DNA from 2 places in the Bacillus sp. LQ01 genome. Region 2 is predicted to be linked to the other one. Evidence: riboswitches for the same ligand, from Rfam matches in the RefSeq annotation. Region 2 holds a riboswitch; the other holds the start of a gene.

Region 1 (16,432 bases), 240 kb from region 2:
ACTAGCAGGAGTATTACCTGTATTTGTTACTGCAATCGTATAGGTAACGATATCGCCAATTGCAGCTGTCGGTGTATTCACAGACTTAGTAGCGACAATAGTAGCGTTATTAATTTGAGTTGTTATTACGTTACTTAACGTATTGGCGGATGCTGGAGGTAAGTTAGGATCTACGACGTACTGGTACGTTGTATTGCTTTGGTTCGGGATTGGATTTGGATTCGGGATAGAATTTACTTGTACTTGGAACGAGATGAGCGTATTTGCATTCGGATTTATTGGATCAATGGCAATTCCACTTGCTGGATTTACATTAGGCAGTGTATTCCCGTTTACAGTAACACTATTAGCAATAAATGATGTCCCGTTTGGAATTACATCTGTAAATATTACATTTGATGCAAGTGTGTTCCCGTTATTCGTTAAAGTAGTCGTGTACGTAATAATATCATTTACGTTAGCAAACTGTTTATCTGCAGATTTAGTAGCGGCAATTGAGGCGTTATTAATAGTTGTCTGTACAGTGTTAGAAGCAACCATCTGCATCACAGCAGGTTTGGATGGATCATACGTATATTGGAATGTTGTGCCTGATTGATTTGTAATTGGATTTACAGCAGGGATAGTTGGTACAAAAACTTGGAATGCAACGGTGCGTGATGAATTCGCTCCTATTGTACCAATTGAAATGCCGGTAGCAGGATTTGCGTTAGCTACAGGGACATTATTAATCGTTACAGTATTAGGAATGAAGAGGGTACCCGCTGGAATGATATCTGTAAACGTTACATTAGCAGCAGGGATATTCCCGTTATTTGTTAAAATAGTCGCATATAGTATGACATCACCAACATCAGCGAAGTTTGTACTCGTTAGTTTTGTAGCAACGATATTAGCAGTATTAATTTGTGTAGTTACTATATTGCTAGCAGCGTTTCTAACAAGAGCAGGTAAATTTGGATCAGCGATAAAGCTATATTGAAGTGAAGCGCTGTTTTGAATTGGGTTTGGTGAAGGTAGCCCATTTGCACTTATTTGAAAAACAATCGTTGTAAAACCACCTGAAGGAATGGAGCCGACTTGAAGACCGGTACTAGGGTCTGCACCTAGTTGTAAAGCACCACCTATAAAAATACTATTTGGTACGATTGTGGTGCCATTAGGGATTATATCGGTAAAAATAACATTATTTGCTATAGTATTTCCAAGATTAGCTAAAGAAATTGTATATGTGATTGGTTGCCCGACATCGGCGATAGTTAAATCTACTTCTTTGACAATCACTACATTTGCTAAATTAATTTGTGTACTTACAGTGTTACTTACAGATGTTTCTACAGTTGGTGGATCGCCCGGATTTAGAATAAAACTATACTGTGTACTAGATGAATTTATCGTTGGGTTTTGTATTGGTAAAGAGGTGACGGTTACTTGATAAGAGACGGTAAGTGAGCCGTTAGCAGCAATGGAAGGTAGTGGAACACCTATATTTGGATCTGCGTTATTTTGGAGTACACCATTAATAAGAAAAGTGTTTGGAATAAAGGTAGTACCGTCTGGATTCGTATCTACGAAAGTAGGACTATCAGCAGAAACACTTCCTGCATTCGTCAAAGTAACAGTATAAGTTAATATATCCCCTACGGTAGCGAACGCTCGATCCACTGTTTTGGCTGAAATGACATTTGCATCGTTTACTTGAGTAAATGTAGTGGTTGAAGTAGTGTTCTTACTTACAGGTGAAGCGTTTGGATCAACAATAAAGTTATAGGAGATGGAAGCGCTATTTGAAATAGGGTTTGGATTTGGAATGCTAGTTATTACTACTTGGAATGAAGCTGTAATTGTAGTATTAGCATTGATGCTACCAATATTGATGCTAGTTGGTGTAACGCCTGGTTGAGTAACACCGTTAACTATAACGCTATTTGGTACAAAGGCGGTTCCATTCGCAATTGAATCGGATAGTAATACATTGTTCGCTGCAACATTCCCATCGTTAGTAAGAGCGAAGGTGTAAGTTAATACATCGCCAACTTCCGCAAACGTTTTATCTACAGATTTATTAGCATGGAGATTTGCTAGTCTAATTGTTGATGTAACAGAATTAGAATTTGCTGTCTTTGAAGTCGGTGGCAAATTTGGATTTACAGTATATAGATAAGAAGCGAAGGCATTATTAATGATAGGATTTTGGGTCGTAATATTGATGACTGTTACTTGGAAAGAAAGGGTAAAAGTAGCCCCGCCAGGAATTGTGCCGATAGGTAAAGCGACGAGAGAATCTACATTTTGCAAAACTCCGTTTAGTGTTACAGTACCAGGAGTTAATATCGTTCCATTTGGAAGTGGGTCTGTTAGTTGAACGTTATTAGCGGCCGTATTTCCACTGTTTGTAATAAGGATTGTATAACTTATCGTTTCGCCAATTGTGGCAAATTGTTTGTTAGTTGATTTTGTTAATGTTACATTCGCATTGTTAATTTGAGTGGAAACGAGATTAGAAGAAATGTTTTTTGTAACGGGTGATTGGCTAGGGTTGACGGTATATTGATAAGAAGCACTTGATCCGTTAGATACGACATTTGACGCGGGTATTGTATTTACTACTACTTGAAATGCAACATTTTTTGTTGTGCCGCTTGGGATGGATCCAATATTCACGCCGTTAGCGGGATTTGCGCCCACTTGTGTCGTGCCATCTATTGTTAAACTGTTTAGAACGAAAGTTGTTCCAGTAGGGATGACATCTGTAAAAATAACATTGTTCGCATTTGTATTACCTGTAGCTGTAAAGGAAACGGTGTACGTTAGTGTATCACCAATATCTGCAAAATTTTTATCTACTGCTTTCGTCATTGTTACAGTAGCATTATTCACTTGAGTGGAGACAATATTTGTCTTATCAGTCCCACTTACTGCTGGTTGATTAGGTACAGGAATGTATTGATATGTTGTTGTTCCACTATTTAATATTGGGTTTGTTTGAGGGATAGAAGGAACGAGTACTTGGAATGAAATAGTAGTAGTGGAATTTGCGGCAATTGACCCAATTGATATACCATTAGCGGGATTTGCGCCAGCTTGAGTAACTCCGTTCACAGTTACACTCCCTGAAATGAAAGTAGTCCCGCTAGGAATCGGATCCGTATATATCACATTCGTTGCAGCGATATTTCCTATATTAGCTAAGGCAATACTGTAAGTTAATGTTTCACCAATATCGGTAAAAAGTTTGTTAACTGATTTTGTTCCATTAATATCTGCGAGGTTAATTTGTGTTCCAGCAGAGTTGCTTGTTGCAAGACCATTAAAAGTTGTTCCTCCGGCGATTGGTGTATATTGAAATGTAATATTAGCAGTGTTAGAGATAGGATTTTGACTTGGAAGAGAAACGACAGTAGCTTGGAAAGTTACTGTACGAGAAGCACCATTATTAATTGTTCCAAGAGATATACCAGCCGCAGGATTTGCATTTGTTTGTGGTACGTTATCTACTGTTACAGTGCCGGGTATAAAAGAAGTACCGCTAGGGAGACTATCTATAAAAATAGCGTTATTGGCAGGAAGAAGCCCGGTGTTAGGGATAGTAACTGTATAAGTGAGAATATCTCCAATTGCAGCAACACTTTTATTCACGCTTTTCGTCGCTTGTATATTTGGTGAGTTTATATTAATTTGTAAGCCTACTGTATTTAACATATATGCGTCTCCGTTAGTAGTTAAACGGATTGCGGCGGATACTTGTGAGTTTGTTAAATAAGGAGAAATATCAATGGAAGTAATGTCCCAGCCCTGTCTTCCTGCGGAGATGTTTGTACTTGTAGAAGCACTTTGATTTCGCGTTCCGAATGTCCCTGTTGTATCTAAGTTTCCTGCAGCATTATTAACTTGAGAACCGAAGAAATTATTTATAGCATTGTTTGGTCCAGATAAAGCATTTAATGAACTGAAATTTGGTCCAAATAAAGCTTGATCCCCGGTTAAATCTGCATCTCCTTCGGTAGAACTTAAAAATAATCGCCCGCTTACTGGTCCTCCTGAAGGTGTTAAAAATCCAGAAACAGATACATCGGCACTACCAGTTTCTGCAGAAACACGGTTACCAGCTACATAAATGGTTAAGTTTCTTGCTGGCAATGTCCCGTTTTGATAAGCGACGATAAGTGTCCATCCAGCCGAATTAATTGTTCCATTAGAAGCATCTATAGGATCTACAAGTCCAGGAACCGCTCCTGTAGTATAGGAACCAGCACCTCCCGCTTGAATAAGAGTTGTTACGTCTGCTGAACGAGTGTAAAAGCCAAATGTAATAGAGTTTGAAACGAAAGTTTGATTTGAAGCCGTAACAGCTGAAGGAGTAATCGAGTATGTTGAAACAGGTGTTGTAAAAGAAACTGGGTTTCCTAATACACTTGTAATGTTTTGATCACGAGATAAATAGTTTCCACCCCAAACGAGTTCTGCGTAAAGAATAGTACTACCAGCAGGGATATTTAAAATAGCGGTAGAACTATTTTGTGTATAGTTTAACGTTGTACCAGCAGGAAAAGTAGGTACTTGTAAAGCAGTATTCGTAGTTGCAAATGCACCAATTGCCCCGATTGTACCAGCACGGTTTTGATTACTAATTTTACTTAAGCCTAAAGTATTACCTGTAATAGCGAGTGCGCCGTTAGTGGTGGTAGAAAATCGATTCGTAATGGGCATGTTGTCACCTCATTTACAATATAGTCTTGGTCAAAATAACATATGTGTGTGACAAATAAAGGGAAACATGTACAAGTTGATTTCGTAATAATGATTTAAATGTCTAGATAAGGGGATGGAGTATGATTGAATTGGAAATTAGAGTGGAGCGTCTTAGGGAAGAAAAAACAGGTAATATTGTATCATTATCTTCTTATATTGGGTGGGATTATAACAGAGAAGAAATTGAGACTATTTTTAACGCAGGGATTGTATACGGTGTTTGGAATGAGAGAGAGGAACTAATTGCTAGCGCGGCAATAATATTATATGGGGAGAAATTAGCGTCTATCGGAATGGTGATTGTACATCCAGATTATAAGGGGAGAGGGATTGGAAAGATAATAACGGAAGCGTGCGTTAAAAGCGTATCAGCTCATACTCCAATTATGCTTATTGCTACGGATGAAGGGAAACCTTTATATGAAAAGTTAGGATTTAGGGCAGTAAGTTATGTTTCTAAATACATATGTAACTCATACAATGCGAAAGATTATTGTGTAAGAAATGAAGATTATGTGATGAATTATGAAGAGGGTGATTTAGAAAAAATAATAAAAATAGATGAATATGCGTTTGGAACAAATAGAAAAGAGTTTTTAAAGAAAAGAATTGTGCAAAGTGAGCAGTGTGTCGTTGTAAAGGATACGAAAGAAAATGTAGTAGGATACGGTATAAGTATACAAACGCCAGAAAATAAAATAATAGGACCAGTCGTTGCTAAAAATAATGAGATGGCAATGAGAATAGTACATGATTTAGCAAGAGGGCATAATGGAAAATTAAGAATGGATGTACCAGAAGGAAAGAACGATTTCATGAAAGAATTAGAGATTGCTGGTTTTAAAAAGGTGAATACACCACCAATTATGATGAAAAATAGTAATCGGTTATTAAAAAGAAATAGTGAACTATATAGTATTGCAGCGCAAATTTTTGGATAAAAAAGAACCCTTTTAAATGAAGGATTCTTTTTTGAGCCAATTTAATCACGATATTGGTCATGAGTCGGCTGAAAGAGGTCTTCCTCGATATCTCGCACCATAGAAAAATGATCAACGTTATAATGACCGTGTAAAGTTTTATTGTGATGACCAATAATTTGTTCTGCAGACAATACGTTAGAATCAGTTGTTGAATGACCGTTTTTAATTAATGTAACGTCAAATCCTTGTACAGTTGCTGTCCTAACGGCAGTGTCAATGCAATGTTCTGTTTTACATCCGCCTATAACAATATGATTAATGTTTTCTTCTTTTAAAAGTTCAAGTAAAGAAGTACCGTAGAATGAATTGGTTGCTGCTTTATTAATAAAGATTGCAGACTGGGGTACTTGAATTTGATTATGTACTTCAAATCCTTCGCCACTACCAGAAGCAACATCGATATCTCTTACGAAAACAATAAGAGCATTTGAATCTATTGCTTTCTGGAGGGCTATATTTAGTGTAGATAATAGCTCGGTTTTACGAAAAACTTCATTCTCTTGCTCATTTCCATCAATTAATTCTTGCTGAGCGTCGATAATTAATAGTGCTTGTTTCATCGTGTCTCCCCTTTAATATGAAATAAGTTCCACTGTACATATTCCTTCAGATTATTAGAAAATCCTCCATTGTAAGAGAAGTAGAAGATTGATTTACAAAGTTGTCAAAGAAATTTCATTCTCATAGCGTGTAAAAACATGTATGATAGGAGATGGAGAATTTTTGAGTAGGTGGGAATAACATGCAAACAGTAGAAGATTATCTTTCATTCTTACATACGAAAGGATTTAAATTATCAGAGGAAGCACAAGGGTTTATTATGTTTGGACAAGGATATACTGGTGCGTCTGATGGGATTGTGAACGCAGCAATAGAAGCGACAATTAAACATCAATTGCAGTTTGATGGTAGTTATTTCGTTGCGTTATTAGAACGATTGAAAGAGGAAGAAATTACAGATAAAAAAAGCGCTAAGGCTTTTATGCGGAAGTTACAAGCGTAACTTCACGCAGCCTGCGCTTCTTTTTTTGTTTTGGAAGGTAATTCAACAAAAATCATGCCTAGAAAAATACATAGACATCCGATAATAGCAGAAATAGAAAGTTGTTCATTTGCAACGAGAACGCCTGTTAATGCAGCAAAAACGGGCTCCATTGCGAAAATAATTGCTACCCTCGTTGGAGAAGTGTGTTTTTGTGCCGATGTTTGAATGAAAAAAGCAATAGATGTTGCAAACAGGGCAGTTAGAAAGAGTGCGAATAAAAAGGATTGATTCGTCCATAGTGATACTGAAAATAACTTTTCCCAATCTTCAAACAAAAAAGCGCAAATAGAAGAAAATATACCAACAGCTAATACTTGAGATGTGCTTAATAATAAAGGTGATATTTTCTTAGAAAAGAAGCCGTTAATAAGAATATGGGCAGCGAAAGCGACTGCACAACCGAGAACAAGTATATCTCCTATATTTAATTGGAAAGAATCAGCAGCTGTTAATAAGTATAAACCTGTTGTAGCTACAACAATACCAAGTACGATGAAAATGGTAGCTTTTTGTTTTAAAAAGATAAAGGATAAGATTGGGACCATAACAATGCTTAGCCCAGTTAAGAAACCTGCTTTTGAAGATGTTGTATAGAGTAAGCCAAATGTTTGCAATAAATAACCGACAAATAAGAAGAACCCAACTATTAATCCGGCTAAACTACTATGTTTTAATTCTTGTTTTGAAGTTTTCTGTGAGAAAATAATTTGAACGAATAATAAAATAATTCCAGCGAATAAAAAGCGAATACCATTAAACGTAAATGGACCAACGAAAGACATAGCGTTTTGAACGACAACAAACGTAGCTCCCCAAATAAAAGAGACAAATAATAAAGCAAGAGGAGCAATCCACTCTCTTTTCACACTCATACCCCCGTTAATTTTGTAAGATAGCTTTTCTAGCTAATTCATCAGCTACTTTATTTTGACTACTTGGAATCCACTTAATAAAAAAGAGATCGAAGTTTTTTATGTACTGCAGTGCTTCATCTAAAAGAGGTGCAAATATTTTATTTTTTGCGTATTCTTTTTCAACAGCCCGTTCGACAAGCTGGGAATCTGTACGAAAAGAGACAGTGCTATAATTATGCTCGATGCAATATTTTAATGCTAGAAGTAAAGCGCGGTATTCTGCTTCATGATTGGACATTGTTCCAAGTGGTACTGATAATTGTACAGGCGGCTGAACGCCTTTAATAAACACTCCTGCACCAGAAGGACCAGGATTTCCTTTTGATGCACCATCAATATATACTTCAATCAAAATGAGAAACCTCCAAATTATAAGATTATCCCCTACTTAAATATTTTTTTGAAGTAGGGGATAGGGTAGTTATCCGATTGTGATGCTGTAACGACATGTAAATGTTTCATTCGCTTGTAAAGATTGAATTCCCTTTTTGTCCTTGAAATCTTTTGCTGGATTTACTTCATCAGCGATTCCATACCAAGGTTCAATACATAAGAAAGGTGCGTTATCCCCTGGTGTCCATACGCCGACAAATGGAAATCCATCAAATTCTACTTTTACAAATTTATTATGTTTATGAGAACGAATCGAAATTTCATTCGTATTCATATGTTCAAAAATAAGTGCATCATTTTTGAATAAATCGTATGTAAGTGGCAATTCAGTCGTATTTTCAGCGATTAATTGCTTTTTGTTTGAAAGATAAGGTCCTTCTAATACGCTTGTTTCTAAGCGTTCCGAACCATTAAACGATAAGTGATAATCTGTAAATGATTCACCGTCCAATAAAGGGAAGTTGAATCCAGGATGTGCTCCGATTGAGAAGAACATTTCTTTAGAAGTAGGATTGTTTACTTCATATGTTACATGAACACTTTGTCCATCTAGCTCATAAGAAACGAGTAATTCGAATTCGTATGGGTATTTTTTTAATGTTTCTTCATTACTAGTAACGATATAAGTGATCTTTGTTTCGCTTTGTTCTTTCACAGAGAAAGTAAGATCACGAGCGAAACCGTGTTGTGTTAATGAATATGGTTTACCGTCTACGTAGTATGTATTATCTACTAATCGACCGACAATTGGGAACAAAATTGGTGCACGGCGTCCCCAATAAGTAGAATCACCTTGCCATAAATATTCTATGTTGTCTTCTTTTAAGCGAACGCTCTGTAATTCTGCACCTTTGTCAGAAATGGAAACGATCACTTTTTCATTTTGAATTGTTGCTGTCATGAAGTGAAACCTCCTAAATCTTTCATATGTTTCATTATACGTTGTCTAAAAGGAAAAAGGTAGTTTATGATAGGAAATCTATTGACGAAAGAGGGGCTACCACGTAAAATATAATCTTGTTGCTAAAAAAAGAATAACGTGGTTCGAAACCATCCCACGTAAAAAAACTAAGGAGATTTTGTCATGAATATTAGAACATTAGTCGGTAATGGTATTTTAGCGGCATTATATATTGCTGTTTCTATGCTTATTCAGCCATTTGGCTTTACAAATGTACAGTTTCGTATTTCAGAGATGTTTAATCATCTCGTTGTATTTAACAAGAAAGCAATTTACGGAATTGTATTAGGTGTATTTTTAACGAATCTCTTTTTCTCACCTATGATCGCTTATGATTTAGTATTTGGAGTAGGCCAATCTATTCTTGCATTAGTTGCAACGATTATTTCTATGCGGTTTATTAAAGGTGTTTGGGCTCGTATGATTTTTAATACAGTTATCTTTACGGTTACAATGTTTATGATTGCAATTGAACTTCATCTTGCATTTGACCTACCATTTATGTGGACTTGGTTAACATGTGCAGCAGGTGAATTCGTAGTAATGGCGATCGGTATGCCTGTAATGTACTGGATTAATAAGCGAGTACAATTTGAAAGATTTATGTAATAGATGAAAGAGCTATTCCTTATATAGGATGGCTCTTTTTGTATGTGATTATATTGAATATAATACTGTGACTCTTGATAAAATATAATAAAATAAAGTGAGGCTTCAATTAGCCGGATAAATAAGAAGTCTTACATAAGGGGAATGTAGTATGAAATATAAAATTCATTGGTTGTATAAAACGAAGCGCGGATTGCAGACGGAATTAACGACAGAGTATATGAACATAGAAGAAGTACTTCAATTTGCAGAGGATTTTGAGAAAACAGGAAGAGTAAAAGAAATTTCATTTTATGATGAAATGGACGCAGAATGGTCATTAAAAGAGATGAAAAAGTTAAGTAAGCAAGTAGAGGAAGATCCCCAAGAAATACTCGTTTATTTTGATGGGGGGTATGATGTGCAAACGAAAGAAGCTGGCGTTGGTATATGTGTGTATTATAAAAAAGGAAATACAAACTACCGGATTCGCCGCAATGCATATATAGAAGGTATATATGATAATAATGAAGCGGAATATGCATCGTTACTATACGGTATGAATATACTCGAGGAATTAGGGATTAAGTATGAAGCAGTCACACTTCACGGTGATTCTCAAGTTGTACTGCAGCAATTAGCCGGAGAATGGCCTTGTTATGATGAGCATTTAAACCATTATTTAGATCAAATTGAACAAAAGGCGAAGCAAATGAAATTAAAACTTATATGTGAACCAATATCTAGAAAACAAAATAAAGAAGCACATCAATTAGCTACGCAAGCATTGGAAGGAACAGTTATTGATAGTCATAAAGAAATAACTGAATAGAGAGGTGCAAAGGTGGATAAAAAGCAACTCATTACAGAGGTAAATGACTTATTAGAAACGTATTGTGAAGGATGTTTCTTGCGAGAACATAATCGAAAGACAAATAGTAAATATTATGCCCATTCATTTTGTATACGGCAATGTACAGTTGGAGAAACATTGAAAAAGTATGGAGAACAGTTGTCATGAAAAAACATCCAGAGAAAATTCTCTGGATGTTTTTTAGTGTCTTGCTTCGTTTAGTTGATGCTCACATTTATTTAATTTCTTTTCCTCATTCATTAAAAATGGCTCATCTAAATCAGTTGCAACAGATTTCATAATTTCAAGCTGAGAGCGAGCTGCTTCTACAGCAGTAGTAGCATGCTCTAATGTATCTGGATCCATTGAAATTGTTGCTGATCCTACCATTTTTTGTGCTGTTTCTACACGGAATTTCACTTCTTCAAAATCATTTACTTCTGATCCCATTAATAATTCCTCCTTTGTATAGTGCGCATTTCACATAGTTTTTGCTCTGTAAAACGGAAATATACAAAGGAATAACAAAGGAGGTTACCAAGTAAGGCAACCTCCTGTTATATGTTGGATTAAAGTTTTACTACGTTAGCAGCTTGAGGTCCGCGGTTACCTTCAGTAATGTCGAAAGATACTTCTTGACCTTCTTCTAAAGCTTTGTAGCCGTCTCCTTGAATAGCAGAGAAATGTACGAATACATCGTCAGCGCCTTCCATTTCGATAAATCCAAAACCTTTTTCGTTGTTAAACCATTTTACTTTTCCTTGCATGTTACAATTCCTCCTAAAAGCGTTTACTATTTTCATTTAGTGAAATTCATTAAAAAAATAATATAAACTAAAAATGCTATATTCTTGAATATTCTGCTAAATGATTAATTTAAATATACACGAATTGGGAGAATTTAGTCAAGTAAGCGATTTTATTTTTTTGTATTTTTAAATAATTTTCCAGTCAAATTTTTAAATAGGTATAGGACAAGCCGGGTATGTAATATTCTTAATTGAATGCTATACATAATGAGGTGAAAGAATGAATAAGTCTTACTTATTAGATAATGAAGGAATGAGAACGAGAACCGACATACCGGATTGGGTTGCAAAAGAATTTGAGATTTTTTCAAATGTTGTGTTAGAACCAACTTTTCCATGTTATTTCGGTTTAACAGCTTTGAAAAAGAATGAACTTCGTTATTCATTTCTTTCTCATAATGATTGGAGTCATTTGCCGCATACAATGTTATCTTTTTTAGAGTTAATGAAAGAGAGACCGATTGTAAGAAGGGGCTTTTTCCTTTTTGTAGAACCGGAATGTGAAGAACAATCACTCGAATATTACCGTGATTCTTTTTGGAAAGTGTTACAGTATTTACATGAAAACGATAATCAAGCATGGCCAAAGCAAATTCCTGAAGACCCAGACCATTATTTATGGGAATTTTCATTTGGTGGTGAGCCAATATTCGCATTTGGAAATGCGCCAGCTTATAAACAACGAAAAACTAGACATTTAGGGAATTCTCTCGTTATTGGGTTTCAGCCACGCACTATTTTTGATGGATTAGAGGGAGATCGTCCTAAAGGAGCATATTCAAGACAAATGGTCCGTGAGCGAGTTGAAAAGTGGGATCAATTGCCGAAACATCCTAACATTAGTCATTATGGTGACCCAGAGCATCGTGAATGGAAACAATATTTCATAGGAGACGATGTAGAGCCAATAAAAGGGAAATGTCCTTTTCTTCATAGGATAGAAAAGTAAGAGCCATCATCTAGATGGCTCTTTTGTATATTTTGGATAAAAAAGGGTATTTTATTATGAAAGCTAGTCTATTTTTTAAAATTACATCATTAACTAGTAGTAAAGAGAGTAGAAAGGATAGAGCGATGATTGGAGCAATTATACAGCAAATCGTATTAGGTATATCATTAGCTGCGCCAGTAGGGCCGATTAATATTGAAATGTTAAAACGAGGAATTGAACGTGGTTTTTGGCACGCTTGGGTTGTTGGAATTGGTGGAATGACTGCAGATGTTTTATTTATGCTTCTCATTTATTTCGGTTTATCTTCTGTGTTTATGTATACATATGTACAAGCCTTCATGTATTGCACGGGTTTTTTCTTGTTATTTTATTTAGGATTTCAAAGTGTAAAACAAGGAATTTTCGAATCGAATATGGAATATAAAAAAGAAGAGGTAGGTGGCCTTAAGCAATCGTTTATGGCAGGATTTTTAATTGCGATATCCAATCCATTAAATCTTGTTTTTTGGTTTGGTATATACGGAAGTACACTTAGCTCATTACTTACGAAGGTAACGAAACAAGAAGCTTTTTTGTACAGTCTTTGCATTATTGTTGGTATTATTTTATGGAATTTAAATATTGCTTTTTCTGTACATTTTGGAAGAACTTTATTAAAACCAAAAGCGCTTGGCTACATAACAGCCGGAGCAGGTATTATTTTAGTAGGTTACTCTATACATTTTGCATACAAAGCTTTACAGTTGTTCACATAAGATTGAAGGGGAGATTTTTATGTATCGAACCACTATTGACGGAAAAGAAATTATAATTACGTTAGCGCCAAAAATCCGAAAAGAAATTACTGATAGAAATCCACTATATGAAGCGGTGTTTCATAATGCTGCAAGATTGTTACAAACAAAGCAACCGACGTTTGCAGTAAATCATGAAATATTTGGGCTCATTATTGGAGAAGTGCAAAGAGGAGAAGTAACAGTGTTTGCAGTGGAACATACTATTCCGAAGCAAAATATATTTGGATCAAACAATTTTTTCTCGGCAATAGAACAACAGGCAAATTTGTAAAGTGAATAGAATAAGAATAGAAAAGAAATAGTCGTAACGATATGTTGCGGCTGTTTTTTTGGAAAAGGGGGAAACAAGATGAAGAAAGTGGGGAAAGAGTTCTTTTTACAACATGATATTGTTATTATGTATAGCATTCTATTTATTTTCATTATTATTTTAAAAATGCAATTTTTTACGTGGTTTGGCATGTTAGCATGTGTGTTTGGGATTGTTTTCTATACACTTAATGAATATATGACACATCGTTTTTTATTCCATATAAAGCCACCTAAAAACACATTTCTATTAAAAATGTTAAGAAGATTGCATTATGATCACCACGTATATCCAGATGATTTAAAACTTTTGTTTTTACCTGTATGGTTTAGTATACCTAGTTTTACTATATATTTACTTATAGCATATGGTATTACAAAAAGTGTTACTATTGCACTTTCATTTGGAATCGGAATGATTATTATGCTGCTCGTTTACGAATGGAAACATTATATTGCTCATAGACCGATTCGTCCCGTCACTAAGTTTGGAAGATGGCTAAAAAAACAACATATATTACACCATTATAAAAACGAAAAGTTTTGGTTTGGTGTTTCAAATCCAGTATTCGATTTTATATTTGGAACACTTAAAGACGGAAAAGATGTTGAGTTAAGCGAAACGGCTCGTAATTTAGAAAAGGAAAAAAAGACAAAAGTAGTGCGTTAAGCACTGCTTTTGTCTTAATGAGGATAAATAAGTAAGGTGTCACTTTATTTTGAAAAAGTATATTAAAAATTTAGGGGAAATTGCCGAAAAATGTCTATCAAAAAATCTTTGCATGAATGCATGGATTGTCTAAAATGAATATAAGTTTCTGAATATTTATAAAATTTAGTCTTTAGGTATGCAAGGGGTAAGTGTATTTTAAGTAAGAGAGGGGATCGGTTAATGAAACGAGACGATACGTCAGCACGTAAGTTGCAAAATGAGGTGAATTATACAGAGGTCGTTCAGTCGGAAGAATTTCAATTGTTATTAAATACGAAAAAGAAGTTTATCATTCCAATGAGTATTTTCTTTTTTAGTTTTTTTATCGCATTACCTATTCTAACATCGTATTCAAAGGTGCTTAATACACCTGCATTTGGAGACGTTACATGGGCGTGGGTATTTGCTTTTTCCCAATTTATTATGACATGGGCACTATGTATGATTTATAGCAAAAAAGCAGAATCATTTGATGAAATCTCCCGAAAAATTTTACAAGATATGCAAAAAGGGAGGGGCTGAACTTGAATACTACTGCATTTGCACTATTTTTAATTATTGTTCTTGGTACGCTCGTCATAACCTATTTTGCATCGAAAAAAACGAAAAATGCGAGTGAATTTTATACGGCTGGAGGGGGATTAACTGGTTGGCAAAATGGTCTGGCCATTGCTGGAGATTACATGTCTGCTGCTTCATTTCTCGGTATAGCTGGAGCAATCGCATTAACTGGGTTTGATGGATTCTTTTATAGTATCGGTTTTTTAGTTGCTTATTTAGTTGTACTATATCTTGTTGCAGAACCGCTTAGAAATTTAGGAAAGTACACTTTGGCGGATATGATTGCAGCACGCTTTGACGCGAAAAAAGTTCGCGGAGTTGCAGCTCTTAATACGATGACGATTTCTATCTTTTATATGATTGCACAATTAGTTGGCGCGGGTGCACTTATTAAATTATTATTAGGGATTGAATATACGACATCTGTATTAATCGTTGGAACACTTATGACGGTGTATGTTATTTTTGGTGGTATGACAGCAACGAGCTGGGTACAAATTGTAAAGGCTGTATTACTTATGGCCGGTACGTTTATTATTTCTGTTATCGTTTTCGCAAAATTCAACTTCAGCGTGACTGAAATGTTTGCCCAAATGAAAACAGCTACACCATTAAAAGATTCATTTTTAAATCCAGGTGTAAAGTATAAGGATGGCCTTGATACACTTTCTTTAAATTTAGGACTAGTACTTGGTACAGCTGGATTACCACATATACTTGTCCGCTTTTTTACAGTACGTGATGCAAAAACTGCACGTCAATCTGTCGTATATGCGACATGGTTAATTGGTGCATTTTATATTATGACGATTTTCTTAGGATTTGGTGCGGCAGCGTTTGTAGGAAATGAAGCGATTATTAAAGCGAACCCAGCGGGTAATATGGCAGCACCTTTATTAGCCAAAGCGTTAGGGGGAGACTTCTTATTTGCTTTCGTATCAGCAATTGCTTTTGCAACAATTTTGGCTGTAGTGGCAGGTCTCGTATTAACGGCAGCATCAGCATTCGCTCATGATTTTTATAATGAGATCATTCGCAAAGGGAAATCATCGGAAAAAGAGCAAGTATCTATGGCTCGGTATGCATCTATTGGAGTAGCGATATTATCTATCATACTTGCATTATTTGCCCAAACATTAAACGTAGCATTTTTAGTATCATTAGCATTTGCAGTTGCAGCGAGTGCAAATCTACCAGTGATTTTATTTACAATATATTGGAAGCGTTTTAATACAACGGGTGCTATTTCCGGTATGATTGTAGGGCTCGTATCAGCAATTGTTCTCGTAGCGTTGAGTCCAAATGTTTGGAACCCTGTAGCTGGAAAAGCTATTTTTGTTGGGGAAGCGATATTCCCATATACGACACCAGGAATTATTTCAATTCCGCTTGGATTTCTTGCAGCATATTTAGGAACTGTTTTATCTAGTAAGAAAGAAGATGCAGCGAAATTTGATGAAATTCTTGTGAAATCTAATACTGGTCACGGTATTAGTGATGCGTCTTCACATTAAATAAAAGAGGAGCTTTTCGATAGATAAGAAAAGCTCTTTTTTCTTTTGTCATTTTCTTGTAAATATTACTGATTTGTAAGTAGGATTTGTCTTAATTTTGTGGAATGAAAATAGCAGGGAGAAATTTAAGTCATCATGGCACCAGCGCAGCTTTTGTGAAAAATAAGTTGTTATGGAAGGTGGAAGTAATGATGAAAACGAAGCAAACTGATGAATTATTAGCAAAAGATGAGCAATATGTTTGGCACGGAATGCGTCCCTTTAGTCCAAATAGTACAATGGTAGGGGC
Region 2 (16,432 bases):
CTTCCCTATAGAACTGTAGAATTAAATCCAATACATGTTCTCTAGAAAGAGGATCTATCCCGCCCAACGGCTCATCCAGTACGTATAGCTTCGCTTTTCGAGAAAATGTTAAAATGATTTGCAGCTTCTCTATCATACCTTTTGACAATGCTGTAATTTTTTCTTCTAACGGTATTTTAAATTCTGCAATCGTATCTACCGCTTTTTGAATATCGAAGTCTTTATAAAAATCTCGGTAAAAAAATAAAGCATCTTTTACAGTCATCCAATCATCAAAGACTGGCTTATCAGACATAAATGAAACGATTTCTTTCGTCTGTAATCCTACCTTTTTACCGTCTATTGTAATACTACCTTCAGAAGGGTGTTGCAAGCCTGCAATCATTTTCAATAACGTCGTTTTCCCGCTCCCGTTATCTCCAACAAGCCCAACGATTTTCCCTTCCGTAATCTCTATGTTTAATTCACGGATCACTGCTTTTAATCCGTATCTCTTCCATAAGTTTTCTATTTTCAATAGCTCTGTCATTGGCTCTCCTCCCTCTTATCATGTAATGAAGAACGAAGAATTGTAAGAATTTCTTCTTCTGAAAAACCTAAATTGTCCATTCCATCTATAAAAGAATGAAGTAATTCTTTCGCCATCTCTTTTCGCAGCTCCATAATTTTCTCCCCTTCATTCGTTACATACCGTCCCATTCCTCTACGTGTGACAACAACTCCATCCCGTTCTAGCTCTTGAAATGTACGCTGAATCGTATTTGGATTAACTTGTAATTCACTCGCTAATTCACGGACAGAGGGAATTTTATCACCAGGCAATAAATGTCCTGTTACGATTTCTTTTTTTATGTATTCCATTACCTGAATGTAAATTGGTGTATTTGGAGAAAACTCTATTTTCATTTCTTCCCTCCTTTTGTATCGGTGTACTAGTTAAATAATACACTGATACAAAAGGTTTGTAAATACCCATTTAATTACAAAAAAGTTCTATCCGTTAACCGAATAGAACTTCCCAAATATAAATCGCTATACAAAAATAATAGTGTTATGTAAACAAAATTATAAAGAAAAGCTGTCTTATCAATCAATAAGACAGCTTTTCTTTATAATCCTATATTAAAAGTTAAACACGAAGTCATCGTCAGCTAACTTTTCAACGTTCGTTGCTTTTACGTAACCATTTCCTTTTACAGAGAAGAAATCATGGTTTTTCGTATCTGTACGTAAACCATTTAAAACGATTGGGTTAATTTCTTCTTCTTCAAACTTCGGCTCAAGTCCTAAGTTCATAAGCCCTTTATTCGCATTGTAACGAACGAAACGATTTACATCTTCTACAAGACCGATAGAAGTGTAAATTTCTTCTGTATAGGCCATTTCAATTTCATATAGTTCCATTAATAACTCTTGTGTTTCTTTTTGCACTTCTTGTTGCTCTTCTGCAGAAAGTTCTGCGAAGATTTGTTGTGCTAAAATACCGACGAATACGCCGTGAATTGACTCATCCTTTACCTTCACATAAGTTCGCTACTCCTATGCCGTTTATACAGCTTACAGTTTCCTGTAAGAAGAGACTATATCATCTACCTTCTCAGGTAGCCCTCCATTTCGATTTAAGGGATTCTCACCCACCGCTTGGCCCTACTCCTCTTGCGGAATTTCACCGCCATTGGGATAGTCGTTGAACGTTCCTTTATCTACGTATCGCACCCACCACTGTTTATACAGTTTTCGATGTCTGATACGGCTTCCTGTGCCGCTCGATAACCCATGTTTTCTTTCAATGGATGCATTAGATTCACCGGCTTGTAGCATCTGAACGATGTCCAAAAACATTTCAAGAGTCACACGTCCCCTTGTTTTCAGTTGGTGTTCAGATTTAACCGGCATATAATTTTGCACTTTTCCCCAAAGATATTTATAACGTTTCTTATGTCGAATTAAAGATACATAATTAGGATGAAGATTATACATATCAGCAATTTCTGGATTTGTCTTTCCGCACTTTAGTAGTTCTACAATCTCAAAAAATTGTGCATCTGTAATTTTTGATTGTGGATTTTTTTCACCTATAACACGTTGCCTTTTCTTCTCTAATTGTTCTTCAGTGAATTTAATTCCACCCAATCCTTCTCCGCCTAACGTCAAGTTATAGCCATTATTATAAGAATCATACAGCCAAATATACTGTTGCTCAATCTCACTCAATTCTTCCAATGAACATTCTATTTCCTCTAGAATTCCATATTCTAAAGTGGATTCATATTTACAGTATACTGCTTGTAAATACCTATTATAATGTGTACCACTCTTTAACATCCACATATGTTCCCTAATTCGTTTTAAATTTGAAACGTTCACATCTTTACCAATATAATACTTCCCATTGATTTTTAAATAGTAAATTCCGTACATGTTATCGCTAGATAAAGGCTTCGCTGCTGATTGCCCTATCAGCTATTCTCCTTTCCATCTATTGATAGTTAGAGAATAACCTGAATGCATATATTCATCAATAATAATACAGATAAATTTACAATAGGGGGTCCCAGCAATTAAAAGGGTTTTTCAATTGGTATCTCTACCAAAAGCCGCCATAAGTTAACGGATAATAAGGTTAATAATTTCACCACTTGCCGTCAGTTTACCTTGACCAGCTAAGTAAAGTGGATAGAAAAATCCACTATAGAATAAGTAACTTTCTAAGAACACACTTGCTACCATTGCCATGTATAACTCTTTTTTCGTTACTTCAGGCTTTAATAAACGACGATAGTAACTAGTAATAATACCAGCTTTTTTCTCAAGTAACGGATGATTGTCTACCCAGTCAAAAATATCATCAATTTCTTCTTCTGTAGCTAATGTTGTGAAAATGTGACTATAACTTTTCGCATGTACTTCTTCCATAGCTCCCATGAAAGCTAATACACTTTTCGCTTGTAAATTTTCAAGATGAACAAGTACAAGTGGCATTCCTTCGCCACCTTGTTTCGTATCTAAAAGTGTTAAACCACCTAATACACGCTTATAAGCAATTTGCTCTTCTTTCGATAATTGCACCCAAGTATTTTTGTCAGACGAAACCGCGATTTCTTCTTCTGTCCAAAACTGAGCGATGTTTTGCTTCCAAAACATTAAACTGAAATCATCTTCCTTTTTATTCCAGTTAACAGCGCGCATTGAATCACCCCTATATCTATTATTGTTCTACTGAACGGTTAAATTTCCATCTAACAATGAAAAGCTAACCGTTTAGTAGAACAAACCAAGTATGAGCAGGGTTCATAACCCTGCTCATACTATTGGGTTATTCATTTAGTATGGCAATATGCCATTAAACGGTACAAGCCACACACTCTTCCACGCTTAATTTACGTGTTCTCGTATAATACAGACTCTTTAAGCCTTTTTTATGTGCATAGATGTAGTAACGTGCTAATTCACGTGTTGAAATATCACTATTAACGTAAAGAATTGTACTAATTCCTTGGTCAATATGTTCTTGAATTTCTGCGATTAAATCAATTAATTTAAACTGATTCATATCGTAAGAAGATTTATAGTACCAGAACGTATCTTTTGATAAATACGGCATTGGATAATATGTTGTCGCATTCGCATATGTTCTTGATTCGATTTGACTTACGATCGGCATTACGCTTGAAGTTGCATTTTGAACGTAACTGATTGATTGTGTTGGAGCAATGGCAAGACGATATGAGTTGTATAAACCATTCTTCTGCACTTGCTCTTTTAAACTTGTCCAATCTTCTTTTGTCGGAATATGAATTCCTTCAAATAGTTGCTGAACTTTTTCAGTTACAGGACTGTAATCTGTCGTTTCATACTTTTCGAAGTATGTGCCATTCGCATAATCAGATTTATCGAAGTCTTTAAATGTCTCGCCTTTTTCTGTAGCGATTTCCATACTTTTCTCAATAGAATAGTAATTTAACATCATAAAGAATGTACGAGCGAATTCTTTCGCTTCTGCACTTTCATAAGCGATTTTATTTTTTGCTAAATATCCGTGTAAGTTCATTGCTCCAAGTCCAACTGAATGAAGCTCGTCATTTGCTTTTTTCACAGTTGGTGCATTCGGAATAATCGTCATATCAGAAACAGCTGTTAAAGCTTCCATTCCCGCATGAACTGCTTCACGAATTTCTTTATTTTCCATTACGTTTACGATATTTAACGATCCTAAGTTACAGTTAATATCACGACGGATAATGTCATCTGTACCGTAATCATTTATTTCTGAAGTTTCTTGAAGCTGGAAGATTTCTGTACATAAGTTCGACATCTTCACAGTTCCAATATCCTTCAATGGATGTTGATTATTTGCATTTGATTTAAACATTAAGTATGGGTAACCAGACTCAAGCTGAATCATAGCGATTTTAATAAGCATATCACGTGCACTAATATCTAGTGGCTTCTTCTTCACTTTCGGATTGCTCATTAATTCATCGTACATTTCATCAATGTCAATATCATCTAAATGCTTGCCATATTCTTTATAAACCGTATAAGGCGCGAAAACATGGAAAGGTTCGTTTTTCTCAGCAAGCTCAAAGAACTTACTTGGAACGATAATTCCGATTGATAGAGACTGAATACGGCTCTTCTCATCGGCATTTATTTTTTTTGTATCAAGGAATTCAATAATATCCCAATGGAAAATGTTTAAATATACTGCACCGGCACCTTTTCGTTGGCCAAGCTGATTCGCATATGAAAACGAATCTTCAAGCAATTTCATAACAGGTACTACGCCACTTGCAGCGTTGTCGATACCTTTAATTTGCTCACCACGTGCGCGTAGCTTAGATAAGTTTAAAGCTACTCCCCCGCCGATTTTTGATAATTGCATCGCAGTATTAATGTTAAAGCCAATTGAATTTAAGCTATCATCCATCTCTAACAAGAAACAAGACACCATTTCTCCTCTTCTGCTTCTTCCCGCATTTAAAAAGGTTGGTGTCGCTGGTTGGTAGTTTTGTTTTACAATCATGCTTGCGAATTGTCTTGCTTTCGAAACATCACCGCGTCCTAAGTATAATGAAACAATTGCTACACGATCTTCATAGCTTTCTAAGTATTGTTTTTGATCATTCGTTTTTAACGCATAATCTTTGTAGAACTTAGATGCTGCCATATAAGATTGGAACTCGAAGTTTTCACCATAAGCGATGTTATATACTTCCTCTACTTCCTCCAAGCTATACTCGTCCAGAACGTTGTAATAGTAATCATGTTCTTTCATATACTCCATTCGCTCTGCCACGCTATTAAAAGGAACGGTATTCTCTCTAGCTTCTTCCATAAAGACTTCTAATGCCTCTTTATCTTTATGAAGCTGATAAAAACCGTCCTGCATTTGCGTGATTTCATTATTCAGTTCAATGTGTCGCAATCTCCCGCACCCTTTCCTTAAAATATTCTACATCGTTATTTGTTCCAGATAACTCAAATTTTGATACAATAGGCACTTCATATTTAGTAGAAATCTTGTCAGCACTTGCACCGAACATGTCTCCCCAGTTACGATTGCCGCTTGCAGATACGCCTTTTAATTTTTCATTATTGCGCTCTAAAAAGTCTAAAACACGTTCTGGTACATTTCCAAAACCTGTTGTATACGTAATAAGAATAAAGTCTTCATCTATTACTAGATCTTCATCAATTTGAACGGCCGGCATATTTAATTTGTGAATGAAACGCTTCACGTTTCCTGTCATAGAATCATATGCAACTAACATTTCCGACCCTCCCTCTCAAATCTATATTCTCTATATGTTGTTCTTGATTTCTCTATATATTGTATTACGTTTCAAAATAAGACACAAGATATATGTATAAATTCTTTCTTTTTTTAACTTTTACTTTTCGACATGATAGCCGTTTTTTTTCAATACAATGACTATGAAACAACATTCTAAAACTCATGTCAATAAAGTGCTTTTCAAAAAAGTTGTCAACGAATTTAACCTTATTTTTAAAAAAGTTAACAATATATTTTGTCATAAAACGGTAGATGCTGAAGAAATATATTTCTCCAGCATCACGCAAAAAAGAACAGATATGAAACTATAATCTGCTCTAAAAAACGATTACATTTATCAAATTTACCTTATTAAATATATTATACATATACTTTCGTTTTTCGTTACATACTAAAAGATAACTATTATAGAAAAAGATTATTATTATGGAACTTCAATTTATTTATGAAAAGTTTATTCAGAGTACTCAATGCGCAAAATATCTTTTACAAATATATGATGTGGATTTTCATCTTTATCAAGCATTGTACATACAGGAGCCTCTTCATCAAAGTATACAATCAGTCCTTCTACGTACTGATATGTATGTTGAACTTGTACAGTTACTTTAATTTCTATTGCTTCTTCATATGCTCTTTTTATTTTCTGAAGCATTTTTGCTGAACATTTTCGTTTCTCTGGATACATAACCATTCCCATAAATCGATTGCCGGCTCTATCTTTCCACATATAATCCCAATGTGGTAAAATGCCTTGTTTAAAATCGCCCATAATTCCCCTCTCCTTTATCTTTTATTTATCCCGCATGAAACGTCCGTTTGGTGAAGGCTACTAATCAGTGAGAGATGCCCTGCTGATCAAAATTCTCCTTTATGAACGTGGCGTTTCTGAATATGTATAAATCACTTGCCCGCCTCGCTGTGCGTTACCAATGAAATGCTTAAAGTCTTCTCTATTTACAACAACTTCTCTGAACGTATAAAATACATCTTTCGTAACAACATACTCCTTTATTTCACCATTTTTTAGCTGATCTAAAATTGTATTTGCTAATTCTTTATCCATGTATTTCACCTCTCTGCAATATTTTATTTTATCTTATATTCTATAGGTCAACAACTGTAAATTTATCCCGCTATTTGCAGGTAGTCCGATTGGTGTTGACTACTAATCAGTCGTAGAATGAACAAAAAATCTTACTGATTAACGTTTCACTTTATCTCGTTGTTATGCCATGATTTTATTTTCGTTATTTCGCAAACAATATTGTTTTACTATATGTCCACTAAATATCATATACTAACATAGCTACTTCTCTATATCAAACATTTCGGCATTCAATTATGCAAAGTTCCATACCACTATGCTACAATATACAAATAGAACTAGGAGGGATACTATGATTCGGAAAGCAAAAAAGACAGATGCAATGGCAATAGCTCCTTTATTGTATAATGCTCTGCATGAAATTGCTGAAAAAATCACAGGTAGCACAGTTGAAGCAGAAGTATTACTAGGACTTGAGACATGGTTCTCAAAAGAAAATAACCGTCTGAGCTACGAAAACTGTTTTGTCTATGAACAAGACGAGAGTGCAGTTGGAATTATTGTCGCTTATCACGGTAGTGAAGCAACACAGCTTGACGCACCAATTGTACATCACTTAAGAGCATTACATAAAGATGAATCAATTACGTTAGAAAAAGAAGCTGAGCTTGATGAGTATTACATTGATACATTATCAGTTTCAAGTGCACACGGCGGAAAAGGGATAGGTTCTAAATTAATTGAAGCTGCCGAAATCTATGCAACTGAAAAAGGGCATAAAAAAATCGCTTTACTTGTTAATTTAGAAAACAAACGCGCCTATTCACTATACGAAAAGTTAGGTTATAAAAAAGATGAAATTGTTATGCTAGTAGGGGAACCTTATGCTCATCTCGTAAAACCATTAAACGTCAAAATTTCTATATCTTAAAAAGAAAGCACACGATTTATATAAATCGTGTGCTTTTATGTTAAATTTGTATTTAATATATTTCCATCCATCGCCTCGTGAAACGTATATGTTGTACATCCCCATGGCTCTCTGTGCAAAATAGGAGAACCAGACCATCCCATCGCTCTCAGTTCGGCACCAATCATTACATTCACATAATTATGACCTACAAGAGCTATACTTCCATGTACGAGAGCATAACGATGTAACAGGTAAGCCGCTTGCCTTACCCTCTCTCTTACTTCCTTATAAGACTCAACATCTTTATGGTAGCCAAGTATCCATAATGTTCGTCCAATGAACATCCATACCTTAATTGTGCATTTCAACCACTTCGGAGCAAAAAAGCATGAAGGAACTTCAGCTTCTCTAAAAAGAGAATTTTGCATAAAAGATAAAGAATCCGTCAATTCAGCTGCTGATTGTACAGCACGCCTTTGATCACTTGTTAAGACAAATTTCGCTGCTTCAATTGCCTCTATTGTTTCTATCGGCATTTTAGCTTTTTGTATCATTGACTCGGAATCATACTGTTTCATCCATTCGTGAAATGAATTAATTGTCATCGGTTCTCTTATACGACTTAAACAACCATGACGAATAAAAGAAATCTTCATTCTTTTCACTCTCCATTCATCACTTATGAACTCTATTATGCACTAGTTCTAAACATCATACCACGCAAGAAAATAAAGTTATATCCCTTTACATCTCTCCACCACTATCATGTGTTATCGAAGCATGGATACCATCCATCCCATCAAAATATGTACTCGTATCATATTGACGAATCTTTTTTAAATGCATATAAGAAAATAAAAATAAAATTAAAGCTATAACACTCCCCACAAATTCAAACATCATTTTACCGCCTCTAATTTCTCCCACTTCAGCAGGTTATTCTACTTTTTCATTATACCTCGATATAAAGATTCTCGCATTTTTGCTATTTTTTCTAAAAAACATGGATTTTCTACATATTTTCTTACAAAAAGTGAATATTTTTCGAATTTTTACTTTGGAAACATTTACAAAGTAGGAAATATGGTTCAAAATAGGAGGAAATAAAAAAACCCAAATTTATTCTTTTTTTGGGAAAACTGTAACAAGGAGAGTTGCTTATGCAGATCGCAGAAACTGGAGATATCATCGAATTTAAAGGTGGAATGCAAGGCCGTGTTCAAAAAGTAAATCAAAACTCTGTTATTGTTGATATAACAATTATGAAGAATTTTAGAGAACTAGATATGGAACCTCTTACAGTTGTAAGTCATAAAAACTATACTGTCATTAATCAAAATGCATAATATAATAGAAAGAAAGGGCCTGTATACTATACAGGCCCTTTCTTTCTATTAACGATTATCAATTGTTTCCGGATATAGATCGTGGTTCATCATGCGGTAGTCAGCCATTTGTTCATACTTCGTACCTGGGCGCCCGTAGTTGCAGTATGGATCAATTGAAATGCCACCACGTGGTGTGAATTTCCCCCATACCTCAATATAACGCGGATCCATTAATTTAATTAAATCGTTCATAATAACGTTCATGCAATCTTCGTGGAAATCACCATGATTGCGGAAACTAAATAAATACAACTTTAAAGATTTACTCTCTACCATTTTTTGCTCTGGAATATAGCTAATATAAATTGTTGCAAAATCTGGTTGTCCTGTTTTCGGGCATAAACTTGTAAATTCAGGACAATTGAATTTTACAAAATAATCACGGTTTGGATGATTATTATCAAACACCTCTAATATTTCTGGGCTATATTCAAATAAATATTTTGTATTTTGATTCCCTAGTAATGTTACATCTTTTAAATCTTCATCTAATCTTCCTGTCATTTTAAACATCCCTTCTCGTTATACGCCGCGCTTATTTCCCCATACTAACGCATGAAGCTGAGGCAATACTTTTGCATCATTCATCTCTTTACAATTTACAGCTTTATCAATCAGCCATTCATACTTATCTAATAAATTTTTTATAAGCATCGCATCATCCACTGTTTTTGTATCATCGTTTCCTACTTGTAAGAAAAATGGTACCTTTGGATAACGTTCGTGCATCTTAACTGCATATTCAAAATCATGATCATCGAATACTACTACTTTTAAACTAATATCTTTTCCTGCTAGTTTCTGAATAATAGCATCTAACTTATGAAAATCTGTTTTCATCGTTGAACTTGGTGGTTTTGGAGAAATTGTTACCTCATCAATTTGAAGTAACCAATCTTGCCATTTACTCCCTTGCGTTTCAATTGCCGTTCGCATTCCATTTTCTTTTAATATAGAAAGAAGAAACTCAATATTTTTCAGTAATGCCGGATTTCCACCTGAAATCGTAACATGAGAAAAATTTTCTCCTCCAATTGCAACAAGCTCATCCCAAATATCTTCTGGTGTCATCTGTCTAATTTGATCTTTAGCTGATCCATCCCACGTAAAAGCAGAATCACACCAAGCACAGCTATAATCACAACCAGCTGTACGAATAAACATTGTTTTTTGCCCTACAACCATTCCTTCACCTTGAATAGTCGGACCGAATATTTCTAAGACAGGGATTTTACTCATCAAGCATCCACTCCCGTCTTACTTCCGCATAACTAGTCGGCGTCTCAAATAGACGAACAAATTCAACGCGAGCTCCTTTATATTCGTTCACTCGATTCTCTTTTGTTAGTGCTTCTGCCATCTTTTCATAAATCCAAACGACCATATTTTCAGCAGTCGTATTCATTGCAGGTAACGTTTCGTTTAAATAACGATGATCTAGATAAATTTCGATTTCATTTTTCCAAATTTCTTTTATATCTCCAAAGTCAATTGCAAGACCTATTTCATTTACATATCCACTAATTCCAAATACAACTTTATATGTGTGACCGTGTAAGTTTTTACATTTCCCTTCATAACAGTGTAAATGGTGTGCTGCATCAAATGTAAATTCCTTGCTGACCATTACTCTTTTATTATGGTATTTGAGTTGTTTACGCTGAATATCCTTGTCCATTTTTTGCAAATTCTCTACGATGCGAAATCCAAAAAAGTTATCCATTAGTTATTCGCTCCTTCGCGTTCTTGTAGGTACGTATCTAATCCTGTTTTACGAAGTTGACATGCTGGACATTCACCGCAACCATCACCAATGATTCCGTTATAACATGTTAATGTTTTTTCTCGAACAAACTCAAATGCTCCAAGTTCATCTGATAATTTCCATGTTTCAGCCTTATCAATCCACATAAGTGGCGTGTGAATGACAAACGGGTAATCCATAGATAAATTTAAAGTAACATTTAACGATTTCACAAACACGTCACGGCAGTCTGGATAACCACTGAAATCAGTTTCACATACACCCGTTACAATATGACGTGCTCCAACTTGTTTTGCTAATACAGCAGCAAATGATAAGAAGAGTAAATTTCGTCCATCTACAAATGTCGATGGCAATTCACCTTCTTCATGTGTAATCTCCATATCCGTTCTGGTTAACGCATTTGGAGCAAGTTGATTTAATAGACTCATATCTAGTACCGTATGCTTTATTCCTAGTTCTTTTGCAATTTCCGCTGCACAATCAATTTCTAGCTTATGACGTTGATTGTAATTAAACGTTACAGCTTCTACCTCTGCAAACTGCTCTATTGCCCAAAATAAACATGTCGTACTATCTTGTCCTCCACTAAAAACAACAACTGCTTTTTCTTTTTTCATTTCACTCATTCTCCTTCTCTACTATAAATAAGAAGAAAGAACGTTCTTGAACTGTCACAATAAAAAAACAAAACAATACCTAAGGATATTGTTGTTTCCATAGTTTTTTATAGAGGGAGTTCGCGAACCTCTCCCGCGCGATGCACGGAATTTCTTCTTTCATTGACACAGCTTATTGTAACATATTGTATACTAGCGTAAAAATTTCTGATTTTTCCGCTATTTATTATTTCATTTCTTTCATTTTATAGTATGATTAATTTAATCTAAGAAGAGAGGAGGCATCCCACTGAAATCCTTTATTATTTATCTCTTTTTAAATATATTATTCATCCTGATTACAATGCTCGTATATCATTTATTTTGGAATCAAAAAGGGAAACGCTCTCCTAAATTAAATTCAGCTATATTCATTGTACTCTGTTGCCTTGCTACCGTACTCTGTATTACATTTGCAGCAAAAACAAATAATGGTTTTCAATTTGATATGCGCCATATTGTATTAATTGTCGGTACATTAACGGGAGGGCCTATTGCTGGTGGTTCTATCTTAGTTGTATTAAACATATATCGCTTATTATTAGGTGGGGTAGGTGTTTTCCCATCTCTTATCGGTTCTGTTCTTCTATTTATTGTTCTACTATTAACATATAAATTTTTTAATCAAACTTCTAATCGTATAAAAATAGCACTTGCTATTATCTACAGTCTCACATACGGATTTAGTTGGATACCCTTCTTCCTTTCAAAGGTTACAAATAAGACTGATTATATACTGCATATTATTGTGTATGAGTTATGTTCAATGCTTGGTACGATTCTAATTTTATATTTACTGCACATATTACAAACTCAAGTTCGTCTCCAAAACGAACTTATAAATGCTGAAAAGTTTCATTTAATTGGTGAAATGGCAGCGTCTATCTCTCATGAAATTCGCAATCCATTAACTTCAACGAAAGGTTTTTTACAACTGTTACAATCAGATACATGTACTGAGCAGGAACGAAAATTGTATATCGACATTGCCATTAACGGCATCGAACAAGCAAATCATGTTCTTACAGATTATTTAACCTTTGCTAAACCAAGCATTGAAAAAGAACAAACATTACAGTTAGAAGAAGAATTACTACATGCATTGTCGTTAATTACACCGCTTACTAATTTAACAAATGTACGTACTCATTATATAAAGCAAAGCACTTCTTTTTTTATCGCTGGTGAAAAGCAAAAACTAAATCAATGTTTATTAAATATTTTAAAAAATTGCATTGAGGCTATGCCAAAAGGCGGTGATCTTTATTTCACATTAGTTCCTGATCATAAGCATATTCAGTTATATATAAAAGATACAGGAGTCGGTATGGATTCAGAACAAGTAAAACGTCTTGGCTCTCCTTTTTATTCAACGAAAGAAAAAGGTACTGGACTTGGAATGATGGTCGTATTCAGTGTTGTTCAAGCTATGAATGGAAAAATTGATATTATAAGTGAAAAAGGAATCGGTACAACCTTTTTATTAACTTTTCCACTCATACAAAAAACGTGATGAAATACTCATCACGTTTTTTCTGTTCCTTCAACTAATTCAGCAAAAGCTTTCACTTTTCCGTGCGGTTGTTGATTTTCTTTACGTGCTTTCCAGGCGCGCTCTTCTTCTCGCTTCTTCTTAGACATGTTTTTTCAACTCCTTCTTTTCTTTCTCCATGTAGTATTCCAAAATAAGAAAGAAAACTATGCACGTATCAAAAAAGAAGTGGTTTCCCACTTCTTCCACTTTAGCGTTGCAAAATTGCATGTTTCGCCTCTTTTAACTGCGTAAGATGTCTTTGTTCATGCAAATCAAGAAATTGAACCCATTGATACAAATTCAGATCATTAAAAACAGGATGCTTTAATCCATTTTCAAATAAATCTTTTTCATCTATAACACTATGAAGCGCGTGTAATAGTTCTTGGCGTGAATGTTCTAGCAATTGAATTCCTTGCTGTTTTTTCATTAAAGTTTCTGTTGGTTGCATTTGCTGAGGAGCTTCTCGTTTATGTGTGCGATCAAGCGTAAGTTGGAGGTCTTTAAATGGAGTCATGTTTCTTTCCTTTTTTTGTAAAGCATATACAAGGGCAGACGTGACAGATTGTTCAACTAAATGCAAGTGGTGTAAAATTTGAATAATGCTCCATTTATCACGGCGTGGCTTTACATTCACTTCTGTGTCATTTAACATTTCAATTTCTGATAATAGCGTGCTTCGAGTAGACTGTAATGAGTTTACTAAACTTTCTAAACTTACATCCATATTAGATTGAAGCATACTTGTTCCCCCCTTTTGTTTGTGAAAAGAGGTGCTCCTTATTAGAAACACCTCTTTAGTATTCTGAATTTTCTTTTATTATCTCATCATTTTCCCATTATGTCGATGTTAAACATGTGAAAAAAAGCGCATGTTTTTTACAATTTTGTGTCGTCAATCGCATGTAACCATGCTTCAATTTCTGTAATAACACTTTTCACACAGCCTTCAGCAAATGGTGATGTTAAATTTGCAACTTCTACTAATTCTAAGAACGATTTACTTCCACCTTGTTGGCACAGATTCACATAATCTTCCCAAGCCTCTTGTCTATTATCTCTTGCACGTTTCCAAAATTGTAGCGCACAAATTTGAGCAAGCGTGTAATCAATATAATAGAACGGTGAGCTATAAATATGCCCTTGACGTTGCCAAAAACCACCGCGCTCTAAATAATCATTATCCTCATAATCACGATGTGGTAAATATTTCTTCTCTATGTTACGCCATGCTGTCTTACGCTCTTCAGGTGATGCTTCAGGATTTTCATATACATAATGTTGATATTCATCAACAGATACACCATAAGGTAAAAACAGAAGTGCTGAACTTAAGTGAGAGAAGTAATATTTATCTGCATCTTCTTCAAAGAATAGCTTCATCCATGGCCATGTAAAGAATTCCATACTCATAGAGTGGATTTCACATGCCTCATATGTTGGCCAATTATATTCTGGAATTTCAAATTTACGACTTTCATATACTTGGAAAGCATGACCTGCTTCATGTGTTAATACATCAATGTCACCAGATGTTCCATTGAAGTTTGAGAAAATAAATGGTGCTTTATAATTCTCAATATATGTACAATATCCGCCACCAGCTTTTCCTTTTTTCGCAACTAAATCTAATAAATCATTATCTAGCATGAAATTGAAAAATTCATCTGTTTCAATCGATAACTCTTTATACATTGTCTTTCCATGATCAACAATCCAATCCGCATCTCCTTTTGGAGTTGGGTTACCTGTAGCAAACTCAAAGTTTTCGTCGTAATAAGCTAACTTCTCTACACCGATACGTGCTTGTTGTCGCTTTCTTAATTCCGTTGTAACGGGAACGATATAATCTAGCACTTGCTGACGGTAATTAGCCACCATCTCCGCATTATAATCTGTACGGTACATTCTTGCATATCCAAGTTCAACAAAGTTTTTGAAACCTAAAGATTTTGCGATTTTCGTTCTCACTTTAACAAGCTCATCATAAATACGATCTAGTTCTTCCTCATTTCCAGCTAAAAATCCGTAGTATGCTTCACTTGCTGCTTTACGTTCGCTTCTTTCTTTTCCTTGCATAAACGGAATCAGTTGCGATAACGTTCTTTCTTCTCCAGCAAAGTCAATTTTTGCAGATGCTAATAACTGTGTATATTGCGATGATAATTTATTTTCTAATTGTAAATCTTTCACGACTTCATCTGAATATGTTTTTAAATCACATTCTGCTAGAGCAAATAATTGTTTTCCATAATACGCCTCTAATTCTTCACGAAATGGAGAATTAATGAGTGCCTTATAATATTTTGTACCATATCCTTGTACAACTGGAGAGAATTCATCAAAGAAATCCTGCTCCTCCTTATAAAAAGTATCCGTCGTATCAACAGAATGACGAATGTAACAAAGGTTTCCCATTGTACCAAAATCGTTGCGAATCTCATTAATTGAATGAATGACTTGTTTTTGTTCTTCTACAGTTTTTGCGTTATCAAACTTCTCTAAAGCAACAGTAAATTTCTCTTTTAACTCTTCAATATTTGGGCGTTTATATTCATAGTCTTTAAATGACATGAACGAGCCTCCTCTCCATTACATACCTTTATTATAATTCAATACGTATTCTCGAATCCCCTCTTAATTTTCAACAAATTTCGGCAGTGACTGCCATGAGTTCATTACAAATAAAAAAGCCTTGGATTTATTTATCCAAAGCTCCTTTGGAACATATTATTTTTCATACTTCCCAATTTTTTTTAATAAATCAAGTAATTCATCTTTTTCATCTTTCGTTAACATTTCAAAAGACTGATGTATAACTTTCTCATGCCCCGGAAAAATAGAAGCAATAAAGTTCTCCCCAGACTCAGTTAATTGCGCGTAAATAACACGTCTGTCATTCGGACATGGGATTCTCTTTACTAATCCCTTTTTCTCCAACTTATCTACAACATATGTAATGCTGCCACTAGCTATTAAAATGCGCTCACCAATTTGCTGGAGTGGTTGACCGCCTTTATGATATAGCAGTTCTAATACAGCAAATTCAGTTGGATTTAACCCGTTACTTTGTATAGATTTATTTGTAGTATCCATAACAGAACGATGTACACGAGATAATGCAATAAATACTTTTAAAGATTGAGAAATATCTTCTCGTTCATTATTTGATGTCATACAACTTTCAACCCTTCACTTAAATTCTCAGCAATAAAAAGAAAATACCACTTCATACTTCATGTGAATTCCGAATGAGCATTCACTCATCCATTTCCTCTCCCCTAATATATTAAAAATCATTCTTGAATAAAAACATGACAATTTTAAC

The links. A riboswitch is a leader RNA that binds a small molecule or an ion and turns the genes downstream of it on or off. The one in region 2 is predicted to bind preQ1.
Region 1: it holds a riboswitch for preQ1, as region 2 does, so the genes downstream of both, AC22L0_RS04450 (QueT transporter family protein) here and queC (7-cyano-7-deazaguanine synthase QueC) in region 2, are expected to answer to the same signal.

Annotation. Positions count from the first base shown of each region.
Region 1 covers NZ_JBYEZL010000001.1:820,120-836,551, forward strand. The annotation lists gene AC22L0_RS04415 (cell surface protein) at 1-4,710, opposite strand, end outside; gene AC22L0_RS04420 (GNAT family N-acetyltransferase) at 4,833-5,693, shown strand; gene AC22L0_RS04425 (cysteine hydrolase family protein) at 5,735-6,295, opposite strand; gene AC22L0_RS04430 (DUF6123 family protein) at 6,478-6,738, shown strand; gene AC22L0_RS04435 (DMT family transporter) at 6,741-7,646, opposite strand; gene AC22L0_RS04440 (reverse transcriptase-like protein) at 7,660-8,046, opposite strand; gene AC22L0_RS04445 (aldose 1-epimerase family protein) at 8,116-8,988, opposite strand; PreQ1 riboswitch class I at 9,121-9,165, shown strand; gene AC22L0_RS04450 (QueT transporter family protein) at 9,172-9,657, shown strand; gene AC22L0_RS04455 (ribonuclease H family protein) at 9,809-10,468, shown strand; gene AC22L0_RS04460 (zinc-finger domain-containing protein) at 10,481-10,657, shown strand; gene AC22L0_RS04465 (DUF2564 family protein) at 10,691-10,939, opposite strand; gene cspB (cold shock-like protein CspB) at 11,059-11,256, opposite strand; gene AC22L0_RS04475 (YqcI/YcgG family protein) at 11,519-12,247, shown strand; gene AC22L0_RS04480 (LysE family transporter) at 12,262-13,005, shown strand; gene AC22L0_RS04485 (cytoplasmic protein) at 13,025-13,318, shown strand; gene AC22L0_RS04490 (sterol desaturase family protein) at 13,397-14,026, shown strand; gene AC22L0_RS04495 (DUF485 domain-containing protein) at 14,249-14,590, shown strand; gene AC22L0_RS04500 (solute symporter family protein) at 14,593-16,143, shown strand; gene AC22L0_RS04505 (aspartate aminotransferase family protein) at 16,335-16,432, shown strand, end outside.
Region 2 covers NZ_JBYEZL010000001.1:584,090-600,521, reverse strand. The annotation lists gene AC22L0_RS03235 (ABC transporter ATP-binding protein) at 1-529, opposite strand, end outside; gene AC22L0_RS03230 (GntR family transcriptional regulator) at 526-906, opposite strand; partial or broken gene AC22L0_RS03225 (ribonucleotide-diphosphate reductase subunit beta) at 1,123-1,518, opposite strand; gene AC22L0_RS03220 (GIY-YIG nuclease family protein) at 1,648-2,421, opposite strand; partial or broken gene AC22L0_RS03215 (ribonucleotide-diphosphate reductase subunit beta) at 2,611-3,189, opposite strand; gene nrdE (class 1b ribonucleoside-diphosphate reductase subunit alpha) at 3,344-5,428, opposite strand; gene nrdI (class Ib ribonucleoside-diphosphate reductase assembly flavoprotein NrdI) at 5,415-5,774, opposite strand; gene AC22L0_RS03200 (hypothetical protein) at 6,252-6,569, opposite strand; gene AC22L0_RS03195 (hypothetical protein) at 6,669-6,863, opposite strand; gene AC22L0_RS03190 (GNAT family N-acetyltransferase) at 7,198-7,776, shown strand; gene AC22L0_RS03185 (histidine phosphatase family protein) at 7,812-8,414, opposite strand; gene AC22L0_RS03180 (hypothetical protein) at 8,503-8,646, opposite strand; gene AC22L0_RS03175 (YkvS family protein) at 8,919-9,104, shown strand; gene queF (preQ(1) synthase) at 9,153-9,650, opposite strand; gene queE (7-carboxy-7-deazaguanine synthase QueE) at 9,669-10,385, opposite strand; gene queD (6-carboxytetrahydropterin synthase QueD) at 10,378-10,869, opposite strand; gene queC (7-cyano-7-deazaguanine synthase QueC) at 10,869-11,531, opposite strand; PreQ1 riboswitch class I at 11,625-11,668, opposite strand; gene kinB (sporulation sensor histidine kinase KinB) at 11,875-13,083, shown strand; gene AC22L0_RS03145 (DUF6254 family protein) at 13,095-13,211, opposite strand; gene AC22L0_RS03140 (DinB family protein) at 13,313-13,846, opposite strand; gene AC22L0_RS03135 (M3 family oligoendopeptidase) at 13,984-15,678, opposite strand; gene AC22L0_RS03130 (MarR family winged helix-turn-helix transcriptional regulator) at 15,835-16,281, opposite strand.